DNA from 2 places in the Brevibacterium sp. JSBI002 genome. Region 2 is predicted to be linked to the other one. Evidence: predicted binding sites of a transcription regulator. Region 2 holds the regulator's gene; the other holds the start of a gene.
What was found. The regulator HrcA, encoded in region 2, represses chaperone genes, less so after heat shock. The targets are predictions, from matches to a motif close to TTNGCACTCGNNNNNNNCGAGTGCNAA.
Positions count from the first base shown of each region.

Region 1: groES (co-chaperone GroES) is a predicted target of HrcA. The motif match lies at 4,264-4,290, and genes of this name have one in related genera.

Region 1 is NZ_CP110341.1:2,811,907-2,821,539, forward strand. It holds gene LJ362_RS12760 (FtsX-like permease family protein) at 1-630, opposite strand, end outside; gene LJ362_RS12765 (ABC transporter ATP-binding protein) at 627-1,403, opposite strand; gene LJ362_RS12770 (SRPBCC family protein) at 1,613-2,038, shown strand; gene groL (chaperonin GroEL) at 2,188-3,780, opposite strand; gene groES (co-chaperone GroES) at 3,817-4,110, opposite strand; gene LJ362_RS12785 (resuscitation-promoting factor) at 4,500-5,738, opposite strand; gene LJ362_RS12790 (TatD family hydrolase) at 5,984-6,985, opposite strand; gene metG (methionine--tRNA ligase) at 6,985-8,700, opposite strand; gene LJ362_RS12800 (hypothetical protein) at 8,895-9,633, opposite strand, start outside.
Region 2 is NZ_CP110341.1:2,025,054-2,034,686, reverse strand. It holds gene lepA (translation elongation factor 4) at 76-1,944, shown strand; gene hemW (radical SAM family heme chaperone HemW) at 1,945-3,174, shown strand; gene LJ362_RS09350 (DUF4870 domain-containing protein) at 3,262-4,005, opposite strand; gene LJ362_RS09345 (DUF4870 domain-containing protein) at 4,109-4,795, opposite strand; gene LJ362_RS09340 (DUF3097 domain-containing protein) at 4,947-5,810, opposite strand; gene hrcA (heat-inducible transcriptional repressor HrcA) at 5,971-7,011, shown strand; gene dnaJ (molecular chaperone DnaJ) at 7,134-8,249, shown strand; gene LJ362_RS09325 (16S rRNA (uracil(1498)-N(3))-methyltransferase) at 8,246-9,007, shown strand; gene LJ362_RS09320 (PhoH family protein) at 9,108-9,633, shown strand, end outside.

The DNA.
Region 1 (9,633 bases), 790 kb from region 2:
CAGCAGAATCAGCGAGGCGGTGAGTCCGCCGAGTGAGGCGCGGGCGTCCTCGGGCCGGAGCTCCACCGCCTGCGAGGTCGCCTCGATCGGTGAGATCCCCGTGATGCGGCGCGCACCCAGGTACGCCGAAGCCCAAGTCACGATGATCGTGGCGAGAGCGGGGACGGCCATGGTCGGGGTGAGGAGGGCGACCTCCTCGGTGATGGCGTTGCCGAGGAAATTCTGAGCCGCTCGCGCCAGCCCGGTCGACGCGGCGAAGGCGAGCACCGCGGCGGGGACGGAGATGATCAGTCCCTCCACCGAGGCGGCCCTGCGCAGCCGTTTCGACGACGCACCGATGAGGCGCAGCAGAGCCAGCTGGCGGCTGCGACCGGCGATGATGATCGAGAACGTGTTCGCGATGACGATCGCGGAGACGAAGAGGGCGATGAGGAAGAAGGTGACACCGATCATCGAGAGGAAGTTCTGCGCGGACTCGGATTCGGCGATGATCTTCTCTGACGACAGCCACGCGGTCAGGATCGCGATGCCCTGCATGATCGCGCTGCCGAAGAGGGCGGCGATGAAGACGACGAGGACGCTGGGGAAGAACTGCCGCGGGTTGGTCCTGATTTCGCGCAGCGGGTTCATCGGCTCACCGCGGATTCGGCGCGTTCGTCGATGTCGAGCATGGTCGAGGCGATCGCTTCGGCGGTGATGGTGTCGTTCAGTTCCGTCACCGGGGTGCCGTCAGCGATGAAGACGACGCGGTCGGCGTGGGCGGCGACGATCGGGTCGTGGGTGACGAGCACGATCGATTGCCCGAAGTCGCGGACGGCCTCGACCATGATCGCCATGACTTCGCGACCGGACTTCGCGTCGAGGTTGCCGGTCGGTTCGTCGGCGAAGAGGATGTCCGGGCGGGTCGCGAGTGCCCGGGCGATTGCGGTGCGCTGCTGTTGGCCGCCGGAGAGTTCGTTGGGGCGGTGTTTGAGTCGGTCTTCCAACCCCAGGCGGTGAACGACCGTGGAGATCCAGGCACGTTCGTCGGCACCCGGCCGACGGTCGTCGAGTTCGAAGGGCAAGCGGATGTTCTCTTTGACGGTGAGCGTAGGCACGAGGTTGAACGCTTGGAAGACGAATCCGATCCGGCGGCGGCGCAGGGCGGTGAGATCGTCGTCGCGCAGCTTCGTGATCTCCTCTTCGCCCAGGTGGACCGTGCCCGAGGTGGGACGATCGAGTCCGGCGAGGACGTGCATGAGTGTTGACTTCCCGGATCCCGAGGGCCCCATCACCGCGGTCAGCTTGGCCGGTGCGATGTCGAGGCTGACCCCGCTGAGAGCCGTGACCGCTGCCCCTTTCGGATCGAAGACCTTCGAAACGTCGCGAAGTCGGGCGATGGGCATCGTCGGGCCGGTGGTCATAGATTCCTCATGCGTCGGTGCAAGCTGTCATTTCCAGACTAACGAGGATCGCCACTCAGAAACATGAAAAGCGACTGGCCAGTAGGTGTGAGCCAGCTGTGTACGGTCTGCTGCGAGCGGCACGAGGGACGGCACTCTTTGTCGGCCCGCGCGCCATGGAGCGCTCCCTTTCCCTGGCCGCGCTGCTTCTCTTATGGTCCAGTTGGGGGATGACGAATCCAGCGCTCCACCTCTCGACTCCCATCAACGTCTCCCCCGCCGAGGTGGCCGCCTTCGCCGGCGATCCCGCGAACCTTCCGGCCTGGGCCGCGGGACTGAGCAACGGAATTCGCGAGGAGGCCGGCCGCTGGATCACGGACTCCCCGATGGGTGAGGTCGAGGTCCGCTTCGGCCCGCATACGGATCTGGGCATCCTCGGTCACGACGTGATCTTCCCCGACGGCACGGTCGTGCTAAATCCCCTGCGGGTGCTCACCAACGGCACCGGCGCCGAGGTGGTCTTCACCCTCTTCCGTCTGCCGGGAGTCGATCTCGCCGAGTTCGACCGCGACGCCGACATGGTCCGCGCCGACCTCGCCCGCCTGCGAGCCCAGCTCGAGAGCGCTCACGGCTGCGGCACCGTCTCAGACGAATAGCACTGTTTCAAACATGTGCCACTCGACTTCTCCTGTGCCGCACGCAAACCGGGGTGGCCGCCTCGGTGACGGTGAATGCGGCAGTGGCCCGGAACGTGATGTTCCGGGCCACTGTCGTGGTCAGAGATGACTCAGTCCGAGCGAATGGCTCAGTCCTCGTCCTCCTCGTCCTTCTTCTCGACGACCAGGGTCTCGGTGGTGAGAACCAGGGCGGCGATCGAAGCGGCGTTGCGCAGCGCCGAACGGGTGACCTTGACGGGGTCGATGATTCCGGCGCCGATGAGGTCGCCGTATTCGTCGATGGCGGCGTTGTAGCCCTGTCCGGACTCGAGGTCCTGGACCTTGGCGACGACGACGTAGCCGTCCTGGCCCGCGTTGGCGGCGATCCAGCGCAGCGGCTGGACGACTCCGCGCTTGACGATCTCGGCGCCGGTGAGTGCGTCACCGGACAGTCCGAGGTCGTTGCCGTCGAGGACCTTCGCAGCGTGGATCAGAGCCGATCCACCGCCGGCGACGACACCCTCTTCGATGGCGGCTCGAGTAGCGGACACGGCGTCTTCGACGCGGTGCTTGCGCTCCTTGAGCTCCACCTCGGTGGCGGCGCCGACCTTGATGACGGCGACTCCGCCGGAGAGCTTGGCCAAGCGCTCCTGCAGCTTCTCGCGGTCCCAGTCGGAATCGGTGTTCTCGACCTCGGCGCGGATCTGAGCGACACGACCGGCAACAGCATCGTCGGCACCGGCACCATCGATGATGGTGGTGTTGTCCTTGGTGACGGTGATGGTGCGGGCGTTGCCGAGCTCTTCCAGGGTGACCTGATCGAGCTTCATGCCCATATCCGGGGTGACGACCTGGCCTCCGGTGAGGACGGCGAGGTCCTCGAGGATGGCCTTGCGGCGGTCACCGAAGCCGGGAGCCTTGACGGCGGCGACGTTGATGATTCCGCGCAGCTTGTTGACGACCAGGGTCGACAGAGCTTCTCCCTCGATGTCCTCGGCGATGATGAACAGCGGCTTGCCTGCCTGCTGCACCTTCTCGAGGACGGGCAGGAGCTCCTGGATGTTGGAGATCTTGCCCTGGTTGATGAGGATGAGAGCGTCGGAGAGCACAGCCTCCTGACGATCGGCGTCGGTCACGAAGTGCGGCGACAGGAAGCCCTTGTCGAACTGCATTCCTTCGGTGATCTCGAGCTCGACGGACGCGGCCTGCGACTCGTCGATTGTGATGACGCCATCCTTGCCGACCTTGTCGAAGGCATCGGCGATGAGCTTGCCGATCTCGGGCGACTGAGCCGACAGACCGGCGACGTGTGCGATCTCCGAGGAGTCGGCGACGTCGCGGGCGATCGTGCCCAGCTGCTGCGAGACGGCCTCGACGGCGGTCTCGATGCCGCGCTTGAGCTGTCCGGGTGCGGCACCGGCGGCAACGTTGCGCAGTCCTTCGTTGACGAAGGCCTGAGCGAGCACGGTCGCGGTGGTGGTTCCGTCACCGGCGATGTCGTTGGTCTTGGTGGCGACTTCCTTGGCCAGCTGTGCGCCGAGGTTCTCGTAAGGATCGTCGACCTCGACCTCACGGGCGATGGTCACACCATCGTTCGTGATCGTGGGAGCGCCCCACTTCTTATCGAGCACGACGTTGCGGCCCTTGGGTCCCAGCGTAACCTTGACGGTGTCGGCCAGGGTGTTGACACCCTTTTCGAGTGCACGACGAGCTTCGTCGTTGAATTCCAGAGTCTTAGGCATTCGTCCTCCTGTCAGTGAAGTAGTTGTTCAGGGGATTCAGCCGATGACGGCGAGCACGTCGCGAGCCGAGAGCACGAGGAACTCTTCGCCTGCGTACTTGACTTCGGTGCCTCCGTACTTGGAGTAGATGACCTTGTCGCCGACGGCGACGTCGACCGGCACACGGTTTCCGTTGTCAGCAACGCGGCCCGGGCCCACTGCGACAACTTCGCCTTCCTGAGGCTTTTCCTTGGCGGTTTCGGGAATGACCAGACCACTGGCGGTAGTCTGTTCTGCTTCGACCTGACGGATGACAATCCGATCTTCGAGTGGCTTGATGGAGACCGACATATCGGGCCCTCTCCCTTCGCTGGGTTCTATTTCATCGAGTCAGACGGCGGCTGCTGCCATGAACCTCTCGTCGTCGCGGGTGCCGAGCGATTCGACCGTCTCATGAAACTGGCACTCAATGAGTGCTAGTGCTAATTCGACTCTAGAACGCTCTTAGCACTCGGTCAACTTGAGTGCCAACAATTCGTCATGCTCTGGGCGAAAGTTCAGATTGGGCCCGGAAGTCGGGGCAGCGGGGCACCGAAAAGCGTGGGCCCCGAGGATCTCTCCTCGGGGCCCACGCTCCTTGCTGACCGCCTCAGCTCAGTTGTCGATATCTGTTGTCAATGGCGGCCAGAGTTCTTGGCCTTTGCAGGCGCTCAGTCGGCGACTCCACACCTGATCTCAGATCAGGCGCAGGCCCACTGTCCCCAGCCGGCTGCAGCCTGGAGCTTCTTGGCGCGCTCGAACTGCTCACGCGGGCTGGCGTCGACCGGGTTGCCGCTGCCGCCCATGGACTGCCAGGTGGCGAGCTTGAACTGGAACAGGCCGAAGTGTGCGTTGTTCGACTTGTTCACCGCACGAGGGTTGAAGTTCGATTCGCACTTGGCAACCTGGTACCACTTGGATCCAGGTCCGCCGAGCATCGCCTTGATCTCTTCGGTGCTCATATCGCCGCCACCGGAGCCGGCGTCGCTGCCGCCGGTGGACGAGTCACCGGAGTCACCGGAATCGCCCGAGTCGCCCGAACCGGAATCGCCGGAGTCACCCGAGTCGGAGCCGCCGGTGTCGGCCGGTGCTTCCTTCTTCTTGGTGCCCTGGATGACGACCTTGGTCTTGGGTTCGGAGATGACCTGCTCGTCCTTCTTCTCCTTCTTGACCTCTTCGCCATTGATCGTCTTGACCTTGTAGGTGACCTGCTTCTCGCCGTCCTTGCCTTGCGCTTCGACCTTGGTCTCACCCTCGTAGAGGGAATCGGACTTCTTGGTCTCCACCTTGGCCTTGATGGCCTGCTTGTCCTTGACGGTGTCGTTCTTCACGCGGTTGACGGTCAGCACCTGGCCGTCGGAGACCTCGGCGGACATCGGCACGGACAGGAAGTCGTCCTTGTCGAGCTTGACGCCCGTGTCCTTGAGGGCTTCCTTAGCGGTGCCCACAGCGGCCGAGACCTTGTGGTCCTTGCCGTCGGCGACGACGGTGAGGTCCTTCGCCGTGGTCACCTCGATGTCATTGCCCTCGTCCTTCAGACGCTGGCTGGCCTTAGCGTTGAGGTCGGCGCCCTTCGCGTCGACGCCGAGGTCGGCCAGAGCCTGACCCACGGTGTTCGCGTTGGTCCATTCGTTCGTTTCCTTGCCATCGACGGACAGCGCAACCTTCTTGGCCGTGTTGACGGTGATCGTCATGTCACGGTCAACCTTGGTGCCCACACCGGGCTTGACCTGGTCGCGCTTATCGACATCGATTTCGTGGCTGTCGAGGATGTCCCCGACCGTTCCACCGAAGGTTCGGATCTCTTCGGCCTGTCCGTTGACCTCCAAGGTCACGGGCTTGTTCATGGTCACAACTGCGCCCGTGCCACCGACGAGCCCGGTGATCACGACCGCCTGTGCAGCGATCTGAACCTTGCGGTTCTTCAGAAAATCAATCACAAAAATATCCCTGAGCAGAGTTTATCGACCTGTTCACTGTAACCGATTCGTTACACGGTTCGCAAAATATCACGGAAATGTAACGGTGTGAGTTTCCTGAGGGCGTGTCTGACCTGGAGTTCCCCGAGTTTCAGGGCATTCTCGATCGTGATATTTCCTCGCCGAGGCGGCCGCACGTTCCGTTATCTCGCTCACAGAACGACAGGCTGAGCTCTGCTCAATCAGAACGACGGGCTGAGCTCTGCTCAATCCCAGCTGCCGAGGGCCCGCTCCGCGTTGTTCCATACGGCCGCGCACAGATCCTCTTCGCTCATCCCACGCACCTCGGCGAGCTTCCGCGCTGTGAGCGCCGTGAGGTAGGGGCCTCCCGGCTTACCGCGATGCGGGTGCGGGGTGAGGAAGGGCGCGTCGGTCTCCGTCAGCAGCAGCTCCAACGGAGCGGCCGCCGCTGCCCGCCGCAGCTCGTCGGCGTTCTTGAACGTGAGGTTGCCGGCGAAGGACATGTAGTAGCCCTCGGCAGCACATTCACGGGCCATCGCCTCGTCACCGGAGTAGCAGTGGAAGATCGTGACATCGGGGGCGCCTTCCTCCTTGAGAATGCGCAGCACATCGGCATGTGCCTCCCGATCGTGGATCTGCAGTGCACGTCCGGTGCGCTTGGCGATCTCGATATGAGCTCGGAAGGAGCGCTCCTGTTCGGCGACTCCCTCTTCCGCCGTGCGGAAGTAGTCGAGACCGGTCTCCCCCACCACACGCATGCGCTCGTGCGAGCTCACGAGCGATTCGATCTCGGTGAGAGCGTCATCGAGCAGGCCGCGTTCGGCCAGCCGTGGGGCTTCGTTCGGGTGGAGGGCGGCTCCGCCGATCATCCATGCCCGCCCCCCGGCAGGAGGGGCGGGCACGGTGCGGGGGTCGGCCGCCTCGGCGAGGGATCCCACCTCCGTGGCCGCCTCGGCGGGGGTGCCTGAATACTGGGAAGCCACGAGCGCAGTCGTCCACCGGGCTGCCGGAAGGTCGCAGCCGATCTGGACGATGCGACGGACTCCCGCCTCGGCGGCGGTGTCATGGAAGAAATCCAGCGACGGGAACTCTTCGTCCGTCTCCGGGGTCACCTCGGGTTCGGGTTCACCAGCACTTAGCGGCAGCCGCACACCCGTGCAGATGTCGAGGTGGGTGTGGGTGTCGACGATGGGATGAGCGAGCGGTTCGGGCACCGGTGGATAGGTTCCGGCGGCGCGCGAGGCCATTATTCGGTCTCCTCCACGAACTTCGGGAACACGGGTTCGGGCTTCGGCAGGGGCGTGCCCGGCTCGAGCGGGAACTCGACGGCCGCGAACGACCGGGGATCCGCCTCGGCGGCGGCGATGCCATCGGCAGCGGCCTCGGCGACATTCGGCGCCAGGGCGGCCGACGCGTAGGCGGCACCGGCGGCAACACCGATGGCCGCACTCGCGGATACGGCCCCCATCGCCTCGGCGCCGGACCCGGAATCGACGGCGGTCGGCAGGACCTTCGCGCCGGCCTCACCGACTCCGGTGGGCACACCGAGGAGGTCGAGGATCTTGCCCGCGGAATCCGGCATGACCGGCTGGATGAGGATGGAGATGATGCGCACGACCTCGATCGTCACCCACAGCACGGTGGTCATGCGATCGGGATCGGTCTTCTTCAGCTTCCACGGTTCCTGCGCGGAGAAGTAGCGGTTGGCCTCGGACAGCACCTTCCAGCAGGCCTCGACATAGAGGTGGAGGGCCTGGGTGTCGACGTGGCGTCGGGCGGTGTCGGGCACGGCGCGGGCGAGGGCGAGGAGCTTCTCGTCCGCCTCGGTGAGTTCGCCTGGCTGCGGCACCTGGGCGTCGCAGTTCTTCTGGATCATCGACAGCGAGCGCTGGGCGAGGTTGCCGTACTCGTTGGCGAGGTCGGAGTTCTTCCGGGTGATGATCGAGTCCTTCGTGTACGAACCGTCGTGGCCGTAGGAGAACTCGCGGAAGAGGAAGAAGCGCAGGGTGTCCAAGCCGAAGGCGTCGACGAGGTCGAGGGGGTCGACGACGTTGCCGACGGACTTCGACATCTTCTCGCCGGAGTTGAAGAGGAAGCCGTGGGCGTGGACGCGCCCCGGCAGCTCGATGCCGGCGCTCATGAGGAAGGCGGGCCAGTAGACCGAGTGGAAGCGGATGATGTCCTTGCCGATGATGTGGACATCGGCGGGCCACCACTTGCTGAGGCGCTCCTGGTCATCGGGGTAGCCGGCCGCGGTGATGTAGTTCGTCAGGGCGTCGATCCACACGTACATCACGTGCTTGTCGTTGCCGGGAACCGGCACACCCCAGTCGAAGGTGGTGCGGGAGATGGAGAGGTCCTTGAGCCCGGATGCGACGAACGAGGCGATCTCGTTGCGGCGGGAGTCGGGGCCGATGAATTCGGGGTGGTTCTTGTACAGCTCGAGCAGCTTGTCCTGGTACTTCGAGAGGCGGAAGAAGTAGGACTCCTCTTCCGTCCAGGTCACCTCGGTGCGGGTCTCCTTGGACAGGCGCACGCCGTCGACGACCTCGGTCTCGTCGTCGGTGTAGAACGCCTCGTCGCGCACGGAGTACCAGCCGGAGTACGTGTCGAGGTAGATATCGCCGGCCTCTTCGAGCTTGCGCCAGATGGCCTGCGAGGCGGCGTAGTGGTCTTCGTCGGTGGTGCGGATGAACCGGTCGAAGGTCGAGCCGAGGGCGAGCTGGGTGTCGCGGAAGTTCTTCGCGTTGTCGTCAGCGAGTTCTTTGGGGGTGATGCCGAGCTTGTTCGCCGCCTGCAGCATCTTCAGTCCGTGCTCGTCGGTGCCGGTGCAGAAGAAGACATCATGATTGTCCAGTCGCTTGAACCGGGCGATCGTGTCGGCCGCAATGTACTCATAGGCATGCCCGATGTGAATGGCCCCGTTGGGGTAGGCAATCGCTGTCGTCAAGTAGTAACCCATAGGGAACTCAGTCTAAGGGACGCGGCGCGGCGGGCGCGCATGGGCAGGTGCGGTTGGGATGTGGGTGGGACCGCGAGTGAGGATTCGCTAGTGGCACGGTTTGAGTCAAGAAGCACCCGTTTGAACAAGTGCCAAGCGTCTCAAACTGTGCCGTCACCGTTCCCGGCCCCATGAAACACTTCGGCGAGGACGAGTCAGAGAATCAGCCTGTTGCTGCAACGGCTTCGCAGCTCGGGCGCCTGGTGAAACAGTTTCTCGCTGAACAGCTTCGGCGAGTGAACTTCGCTGAATTGGAAACGAACGACTTTGTACCCCATAGCCAGCAGACGATTGTGCTGTCGGCTCTCCTTGCTCATGACGTCGAAGCCTCCATCGACATACTTCTGCGTCCCATCGACATAGAGAGCAATTCTGTCCTCCCGGAAAAGGAAATCGAGTCTCGTCAGCCGTCGACCTCGGTCGATGATGTCGACCTGCTGGGCAAAGTCGTGCAACCCGAGCAGGTGCAGATTGAACGCCGCTTGGCTTTCCGCATAGCTTTCGGACAGAGGTGAGGCGAGTCTTGCTAGTCTCGACGCAATCATCTTTCCCTTGGCCAGTCGTCTGATCGGCGATAGAAAGAGGTCGATCTGTGCTCGGGGTACATCGTCAAGCAGGTGCGGCGGATAGCCGAGCTTGAAAATGCGGTCCTCGTCGTCGCCAAGCATATGTCGCCGAAGCACCTGCTCCATCGCCGCAAAACCGGCGGCGTTACCGAGTTCGCTACGAAGATCCAGCACGGTTCGAGCCGGCGTTGTCACTCGCAGCCCCTCAACAGTGCAGATGTCTTCTTCCGCGATCAACCTGCGTCGACGCACCAGTTCGCTTGTCCGCGTACTCGCTGCCGGATGGAACACCGACACTGATGTATCCGGCTCATTGAACATCCCGATC
Region 2 (9,633 bases):
GGTCCGCGAGCAAGTCATGAAACAATGGGGGATCCGGTCTGTCTGGGGACCTGGTCTGTCAAAGAAAGGGCGTTCATGTCACCTCAGGTGAATAAGGAAGCTGCAAAGCGGATCTCACCGTCTGCCACCTCACCCGAGCTGATTCGCAATTTCTGCATCATCGCTCATATCGACCACGGCAAGTCGACCCTAGCCGACCGCATGCTCCAGATGACCGGCGTCGTCGAGAACCGCGATATGCGTGCCCAGTACCTCGACCGGATGGACATCGAACGCGAACGCGGAATCACCATCAAATCCCAGGCCGTGCGCATGCCGTGGGAACACGAGGACACCCCGTACGCGCTCAACATGATCGACACTCCCGGGCACGTCGACTTCAGCTACGAGGTCTCGCGGTCCTTGGCCGCCTGTGAAGGTGCACTTTTGCTCGTCGACTCCGCTCAGGGCATCGAAGCCCAGACGCTTGCCAACCTGTACCTGGCCATGGAGAACGATCTGACGATCATTCCCGTGCTCAACAAGATCGACCTGCCGGCCGCACAGCCGGAGAAATATGCGGAAGAGCTCGCCAACCTCATCGGCTGCGAACCCGAGGACTGCCTACTCGTGTCCGGTAAGACCGGCGAAGGCGTCGAGGAGGTCCTCGATCGCATCATCACCGATATCCCCGCGCCTGTCGGCGATGCCGATGCCCCGGCCCGCGCGATGATCTTCGACTCCGTCTACGACACCTACCGCGGTGTGGTCACCTATGTCCGCGTCATCGACGGCTCTCTGTCCCCGCGCGAGAAGATCGAGATGATGTCGACCGGCACCACCCATGAGCTGCTGGAGATCGGTGCCTCCATGCCCGAGCCCAAGGCGACGAAGGGCCTGGGCGTCGGCGAGGTCGGCTACCTCATCACCGGTGTCAAGGATGTGCGCCTGTCGAAGGTCGGCGACACCGTCACCGCCGCTGCGGGGCCCGCGACGGAGGCTCTCGGCGGTTACCGCGAGCCCAAACCGATGGTGTTCTCCGGACTCTTCCCGATCGACGGGTCCGACTACCCGGTGCTGCGCGATGCGCTGGACAAACTCAAACTCAACGACGCCTCTCTCGCCTACGAACCCGAGACCTCGACGGCTCTGGGCTTCGGCTTCCGCTGCGGATTCCTCGGTCTCCTCCATCTCGAAGTCCTGCGCGACCGCTTGGAACGGGAGTTCGATCTCGACCTCATCTCCACCGCCCCGTCCGTGATCTATGACGTGACCATGGAAGACGGTTCGGAGACCGTGGTGACGAACCCGAGCGAATACCCGACGGGCAAGATCAAGGAAGTCCGCGAACCGATGGTGCAGGCGACCATCCTCACCCCCAGCGACTACATCGGCGCGGTCATGGAACTGTGCCAGGATCGCCGGGGCAAACTCCAGGGCATGGACTACCTGTCCTCGGACCGCGTGGAGATCCGCTACCGTCTGCCGTTGGCGGAGATCGTCTTCGATTTCTTCGACCAGCTGAAGTCCCGGACCAAAGGCTACGCCTCCCTCGACTACTCCGACGACGGTCAGGACGCTTCCGACCTCGTCAAGGTCGACATCCTGCTGCACGGCGACCAGGTCGACGCATTCTCCGCGATCGTCCACCGCGACAACGCCTATTCCTACGGTGTGGCGATGGCAGGGAAGCTGCGCAAGCTCATCCCGCGTCAGCAGTTCGAGGTGCCCATCCAGGCGGCCATCGGCTCACGCATCATCGCCCGCGAGACGATCCGCGCCATCCGCAAGGACGTGCTTTCGAAGTGCTATGGCGGCGACATCAGCCGTAAGCGCAAGCTGCTCGAGAAGCAGAAGGAAGGCAAGAAGCGGATGAAGATGGTCGGCACCGTCGAGGTTCCGCAGGAGGCGTTCATCGCGGCCCTGTCCTCCGACGAGCCGGAGACGAAGGACAGCAAGAAGTAAGTGCCCGCACAACCGACCGGTGAGGTCCCTCCGCGCGACGGTTCGCTGCCGACATCGGTGGGGATCGGGGCTGCCGAGCGGGGGCTGAGCCTCTACATCCATGTCCCGTACTGCCGGGTCCGCTGCGGCTACTGCGACTTCAACACCTATACCGCCGACGACCTCGGCCCGGGCGCGTCTCGCGAGGACTACCGCAGCAATCTCGCCCGTGAGCTCGATCTGTCCGTGTCCGCCCTCGACGAGGCGGGGGCCGGCGACCGTGAGGTCTCGACGATCTTCTTCGGCGGAGGCACCCCGACCTTGCTCGCAGCGGATGTGCTCGCCGGGGTGATGGACGATGTCCGCGCCCGCTTCCGCCTGGCGGAGAATGTCGAAGTCACCACCGAAGCCAACCCCGACACCTTGGACCCCGTCTACATCGCGACCCTAGCCGGAGCCGGTTTCAACCGCATCTCCATGGGCATGCAGTCGGCCGTGCCGCACGTGCTCGCGACCTTGGACCGCACCCACGATCCGGAGAAGATCCCCGAGGTGGCCCGTTGGGTCAAGGACGCCGGTCTCGAGCTCAGCCTCGACCTCATCTACGGCACTCCGGGGGAGTCGATCGACGATTGGCGTCGCTCTCTCGACGTGGCCCTGTCCAACGAGGTCGATCACATCTCGGCATATTCCCTCATCGTCGAACCGGGAACGAAGATGGGCGCGATGGTCCGTCGCGGCGAACTGCCGATGCCCGATGAAGACGACTTGGCCGACAAATACGAGATCGCCGATGCCGCGATCTCCGCTGCCGGTCTGCACTGGTACGAAGTGAGCAATTGGTCGACCGGTCCCGAGACTCGCTGTGAGCACAATATGGCCTATTGGCGCAATGCCGACTGGTGGGGTTTCGGGCCCGGCGCCCATTCACACATCGGAGGCGTGCGGTTCTGGAATGCCAAGCACCCCCGTGCCTGGGCCGATCGGCTGTTGGCGGGGGAGTCCCCGTCGATCGGTCGTGAGGTCCTCGACGTTCAGACTCGGGAGATCGAACGGATCATGCTGGCGGCCAGGATCGACCGCGAGCTGCGTCTGGATTCTCTGGCTCCAGGCAGCGAAAAGGCGGTCAGAACTTTCGTCCGGCAGGGTCTGCTCGACGCCGATGGCGCCGCGGTCGGCTGGTTCCAGCCGACTCTGCAGGGACGTCTCATGGCCGACTATATGGTGCGCATCCTCACCGAATACGTGTGAATGAGCCTCGCCCCGTCACCCGAGTTCGGGTGGCGGGGCGAGTACTTCTGCGAATCTGCTGGGGAGCAACGCTCAATGGGCGTCAGATCACTTGATCCAGTTCGGCGTCACCGGAATGCGGTATCCCTCACCGCGGTTTGCTGCCATACCGGCGATGATCTCGATGACGATCATATAGATCGAGAGAACCGGCAGGAGCAGGAGGATGAGGAAGCCGATGCCGACGATCGTGAGGATTCCGCCGATCAGCCCGATGCCGAACGCGGCAATGACGCCGATGATCAGCAGATTGAGCGACTGTGCGCCATGGTGGCGGAGGAACGGTGACTTGTCTTTGTTGATGATGAAGAGGATGAGCGTGACGATCCAGCCGACGCCGACGACATAGGTGGCGGCGTGAGCGAGGTGTGACCACAGCGCGGTCGTCCGTTCACTCTGATCTGCATTCCAGAAGCCGAGCGAATTCGGGCCGTAGGCCGCATCCGGCAGTTCGGCCCCCATGGGCACTCCGGCGGCAGCCGACTGCGCCGAGGATGCTCCCTGGAATCCGTAACCGGGCTGAGGGTGACCCTGCGGAGCGCTGTGCGCCTGCTGAGATCCGTACGGCTGCTGGGCGCCGCCCGCCTGCTGCGAACCGTAGCCCGGCTGGGAACCATACTGCTGCTGAGGATTCTGCGGCTGAGAGCCGTACTGGGCCTCACCGCTCTGCTGCGGCTGCGAACCGTGTTGTGGCTGCTGGGTATACGGCTGCTGCGAGCCCGACTGCGGGGAATAGTTCGGAGGCATCGGCTGTGAATGTCCGTTGTTCGGCTGCTGCGGGTTGTCCGACATGAGAGTCCCTTCAGAGTGTGCGATCACTCCACACTAACCCAGAGAGTCCGGGCAGCCCCAGAGGGTCCGGGCTGACCCAGAGAGTCCGGGAGAGCGGGAATGGTCACTTCACGAAATTGATGGTGAGCGGGAACTTATACCCCTCACCCTTGTTCGCGGCGACGGCCGCGATGATATAGAAGACGCAGTAGACGAGTGGGACGATCAGCGCCGCGTACATGACGATGATGCCGATCCCGAAAGTCACCAGTGCCAGGATGAACCCGACGAAGCCGAAGACGAAGAGCGCACCGAAGGTGACGATCGTGTTCGTGATCATCGCGTTGAGACCCTGACGTGAGTGTTCGCGGACGAACGGCGATTCGTCCTTCTTCACGAGGAACATGATGAGCGGCATGAAGCCGAAGATGATCGAGCCGAGGTGAGTCCACATTGCCGTGGTGCGGTCGGGTTCGTGGGCCATCCAGAACTGCTCGGAGCCGGGTCCGTAGGCCTGCTCAGGCAGGGAGCGGGAGTCGAACATCGCCGGGTTGTGCATCTGCGGCATATCGTAGCCCGGCCGCGCGCCATATCCCGGCTGGTCCCCGTAGTTCGGCTGGCCCCCGTAGTTCGGCTGAGCGCCGTACGCCCGCTGCGAACCATACCCCGACTGCCCACCGGAACCCGGCTGACCGCTGTGCGTCTGCGAATACTGCTGGCCCTGCGGAGCGTAGGGCTGCTGCGAACCGGAGGCCTGAGAGTAGTTCGGCGGCATCGGGCGGCTGCCCGGCTGCTCGGGGTGATACGACATGGGGATCCTTTCGAAGAGTGCTTGCCACTCACCCTAACGGAGCGACGTGTCCCGAGGATGTCGGGAAAGCCTCACTCCTGTGACAGATTCGGCACACGCCGACAGCTCCGCGTGACCATGACGCTCCACCGCGCCGCACCACCGACGACTCTCACCCGACGGTGACGAAGTCGATGAGCTCCTCGACGCGCCCCGACAGCGTCGGTTCGACATCAGCAATGGTGCTCACCTTCCCGAGGATGCGCACCCACCCGCGGGCAACGTCCCGATGGTCGGCGTGAGGCCATCCGATGCGACGCAGTATTCCCGTCTTCCAATCCTCACCGCGGGGGACGACCGGCCACTCGCGGATGCCGACGACATGGGGCTTCACCGCCTGCCAGATATCGACGTACGGGTGACCGATGATGTGGACGACATCGCGGTACCGCGGATCGGACCGGACCGCCTCGGCGATCTTCGATTCCTTCGTCCCGTTCACCAGATGGTCGGCGAGGACACCGACTCGATGTTCCCGATCCGGACCGAAAGCCTCGAGCTTGTCGGCGACATCATCGAGACCGCCCAGGGGCTCGACGACGACGCCCTCGATGCGCAGGTCATCGCCCCAGATCTTCTCGACGAGTTCGGCGTCGTGCTTGCCCTCGACCCAGATGCGCGACCCACGAGCCACCCGAGCCTTCGCGCCGACCACGGCGCGAGACCCCGAGGCCGTCCGTCCGGGCTGCTGCGCCTTCTTCTTCGGCAGCTGCACATCGACGGGCTGTCCCTCGAGGAGGAAACCCGGTCCCAGGGGGAAGGCACGTACCTTGCCGACGCGATCTTCGAGCTTGACGACGACACCGGCCGTGGTCTTCTCCGCGCCGACGACAGCGCCGACATAGCCGCTCATCGCATCCTCGAGAACCATGCCCAGGCCGAGCTCGACCTGACGGGACTTCTTCGGGCGGTGCGACGACGGGGAGGAACCGGAGAGCACATCGGGACCATATCGATCAAAAGCATTCACGGGCACCCACCATAATCAAGGACGGTCCCGCAGGCGTGCAGACCCGCAGGCCACCCCTGAAATGAATTCCGGGAACGAGAGGCGTAGAATTGGCACTCAGACTCACAGAGTGCCAAGAGCAGGCACGGGACCGCGATGGATCGGCGAGACAGAGAGGAGATCCGCGATGAACGACAGCAGACGTGCACAGGTGCTGCGCGCCATCGTCGAGGACTTCGTCGCCACCAACGAACCCGTGGGATCGAAGGCGATCGTCCAGCGCCACACCCTCGGCGTCTCTCCCGCCACGATCCGCAACGATATGGCCGCGCTCGAACAAGAGGGCTATATCGCCCAGCCCCACACCTCTGCCGGACGGATCCCCACCGACCTCGGCTACCGGATGTTCGTCGACCGGATCGACGAGTTCAAACCGCTGACCACCGCCGAGCGGCGCGCGATCTTCCAGCTCATCGACGGCGACGTCGACCTCGACGAGATGCTCGACCGCACCGTCCGCGTCCTCTCCGGCCTCACTCGACAGGTCGCGCTCATCCAATACCCGACGGTGTCGCGGGCGCGCATCAAGCACATCGAGATCGTCGGACTCGTTCCCGGCCGGATCCTCGTCGTCCTCATCACCGACGCCGGCCAGGTCGAGCAGAAGTCCGTGATCACCCCGAGCCCGCTCGACGAAGACGCCGTCCGCGAACTACGCGACAAGATCAACGCCGAATTCGCCGGACGAACACTCGCGCAGGTCTTCGGATCGGCCCCCGCCGCCGAGGCGCCCGCCACCGAATCGAGTGACCCGGCCGCTCGTGACGACTCCGGACTCACACAGGTCAGGGCCGCCGTCGTCGACCTCGTCGCCGCGACGCGTGAAGAGCGCATCATCATGGCCGGCACCGCGAACCTCGCCCGCTCCGGAAGCGAATTCGGAGAGAAGATGGCCCCGATCCTCGAAGCCTTCGAAGAACAGGTGGTCCTGCTCAAGCTGCTCACCTCGATGGCCGAAGACCACGAGGAGATCAGCGTGCGCATCGGGCGTGAGAATACTCACGAATCATTCAGCTCGACTTCCGTCGTCGCCGCCGAATATGGTCATGACGCGGGTTCCTCGGCCAGACTGGCAGTGCTCGGCCCGACCCGAATGGACTATCCGACGACGATCTCGGCAGTCCGTGCCGTCGCCAAATACGTGTCCTCGATCCTCGATCGAGGGTAGGTCCCTTGACATCGATCAGGGGCACCCGCAGACGGGAAGCGCAGAACCGGTGAGCACCGCGCAAGGGCGCAGCCACCACCACGAACAGAGAAGACCACTACGTCAGGGAGAGAGAAGTTTCTGTGGCCGATCACTATGAAACACTCGGAGTGTCCAAAGATGCTTCCGCGGCTGAGATCAAGTCGTCGTACCGGAAACTGGCACGCAAGTACCACCCGGACGTCAATCCCGGTCACGAAGACGAATTCAAAGCCATCTCACTGGCCTACGACGTGCTCTCCGACTCGGAGAAGCGCCGCAACTACGATATGGGCGGCGGCGAGAATGGCCAGGGCTTCCCGGCCGGCGGCGGATTCGGCGGATTCGGCGACATCTTCGAGACCTTCTTCGGCGGTGGCGGCGGTCAGGCCGGAGGCCCGATCCCGCGCACCCAGCGCGGCAAGGATGCCCTCGTCGGCGTCAATATCGACCTGAAGACCGCGGCCTTCGGCGGCACCGTCGACCTCGACGTCACCACTGCAGTCGTCTGCGACACCTGTTTGGGCGCCGGCACGCAGGAAGGCACGAAGATCGAGACCTGCTCGCTGTGCCACGGAGCCGGCAGCGTCCAGCGCATGACCCGGACCCTGCTGGGTCAGATGGTCACGAACCAGACCTGCAACTCCTGCCACGGCTTCGGCACCGTCATCCCGAACCCCTGCCTCAACTGCCAGGGCGACGGACGCGTGCGCAAACAGCGGACCATGAAGATCCGCATCCCCGCCGGTGTCTCCGACGGCACCCGCATCCAGCTTTCCAGTCAGGGTGAGGTCGGCCCCGGAGGCGGACCCGCCGGTGACCTGTTCGTCGAGGTCATGGTCACCCGCCACGAGGTCTTCCAGCGCGACGGCGACAACCTCCGGGCCGCCATCTCCGTGCCGATGACCGCAGCGACCCTGGGCGCCACCATCCCGTTCGAGACCTTCGACGGCACTCAGGACCTCACCATCGCCGCCGGCACCCAGTCCGGCACCATCGTGAAACTCCCCGGACTGGGCGCGTCCCGCCTGCGTTCGGAGACTCGCGGCGACCTGCTCATCACCGTCGACGTCCTCACCCCGGACAAACTCGACGACGAACAGCGCGAACTGCTCGAGAAACTCGCCGAACTGCGCGGCGAAGAGACACCGCGCGCCCAGATCTCGACCGAGAACCGCGGAATGTTCTCCCGCATGCGTGAGCGGTTCGCCGGTCGGTGAGTCTTCCCGTCTTCCGCTCCGCTACCGCCGCCGAGGCGGTCGTCGGGTCCGCCCTCACCCTCGGTGAGGACGTGGCCGGGCATGCGGTGCGGGTGCGTCGGATCGGTCCCGGCGAGGACATCGACATCGTCGACGGAGAAGGCGCACGTGCGCGCGGAACCGTCACGGCCGCCTCGGCGAACCAGCTGACGATCGACGTCACCGAGGTGACGGTCGAGGACAGCGCGGGTCCGCGCCTCGTCCTCGTCCAAGCCCTGGCCAAGGGCGACCGGGACCTGCAGGCCATCGAAACGGCCACGGAGATCGGCGTCGACGACGTCATTCCCTGGGCGGCCGAACGCTCGATCGCCGACTGGCCGGCCAAGAAGCGGGAGAAGATGGCCGCGAAATGGGAGAACCTCCTCGGAGCGGCCTCCCTGCAGGCCAGACGAGCACGATTTCCCATCCTCCACGACCTCGTCCGCGGAGCCGCCCTGGCCAAGACCCTCGACGACGCCGACGCGGTCTTCGTCCTCCATGAGACCGCTCAGCGCAGGCTCTCCGAAGCGTTGGACGACCTGATCGCGAACGACTCGGCGCAGCTGCCGGAGCGCATCGTCTTCGTCGTCGGCCCCGAGGGCGGCATCAGCGACGGCGAACTCGCCGCCCTGACCGGCCGTGGAGCGACCCCGGTGCTGCTGGGACCGACGATCCTGCGCTCGTCATCGGCGGGACCCGCCGGTCTCGTCCTGGCCCAGAATTCATTGGGCCGTTGGTGAGGCATCGGACTAGGATGGAAGCACACTCAGGCGCTGCCGGTGACGGTGCGCTCACTTGCAAAGGAACATTCTGGACATCACCCCACCGAACCCGAACTCCATGAACCCCACCGACTCGGACACCGGCGCAACCGGCGACGGTGCCGCCGGCGTTGATGCCGTGACGGACAGCCACGGTGCCGATCGTGACACCGTGCGACTGGTCATCCCCGACTCCATCGACCTCGTCGCCTTCTTCGGTCCCGGAGAATCGAACCTGCGCGCCCTGGAGAAGACCTTCGCCGACCTCGACATCCACGTCCGAGCCAACCAGGTCCAGGTCACCGGCGACCCGAAACGCGTCGAAGCCTTCGTCAGCGTCATCGGGGAACTCAAGAAACTCCACGCGGCCGGCCATCGCATCAACGAAGAGACGGTCGAGAGAGTCACGACGTTCTCCTCCGAAGGAGCGGCCGCCTCGGCGGTGCTGGGCACGAACATCCTCTCCACCAGGGGAAAGTCGATCCGTCCGAAGACGATGGGCCAGCACGACTACGTCAGGGCCATCCGCAACCACACGATCACCTTCGGCATCGGTCCAGCCGGAACCGGCAAGACGTACCTGGCGATGGCCATGGCCGTCAACG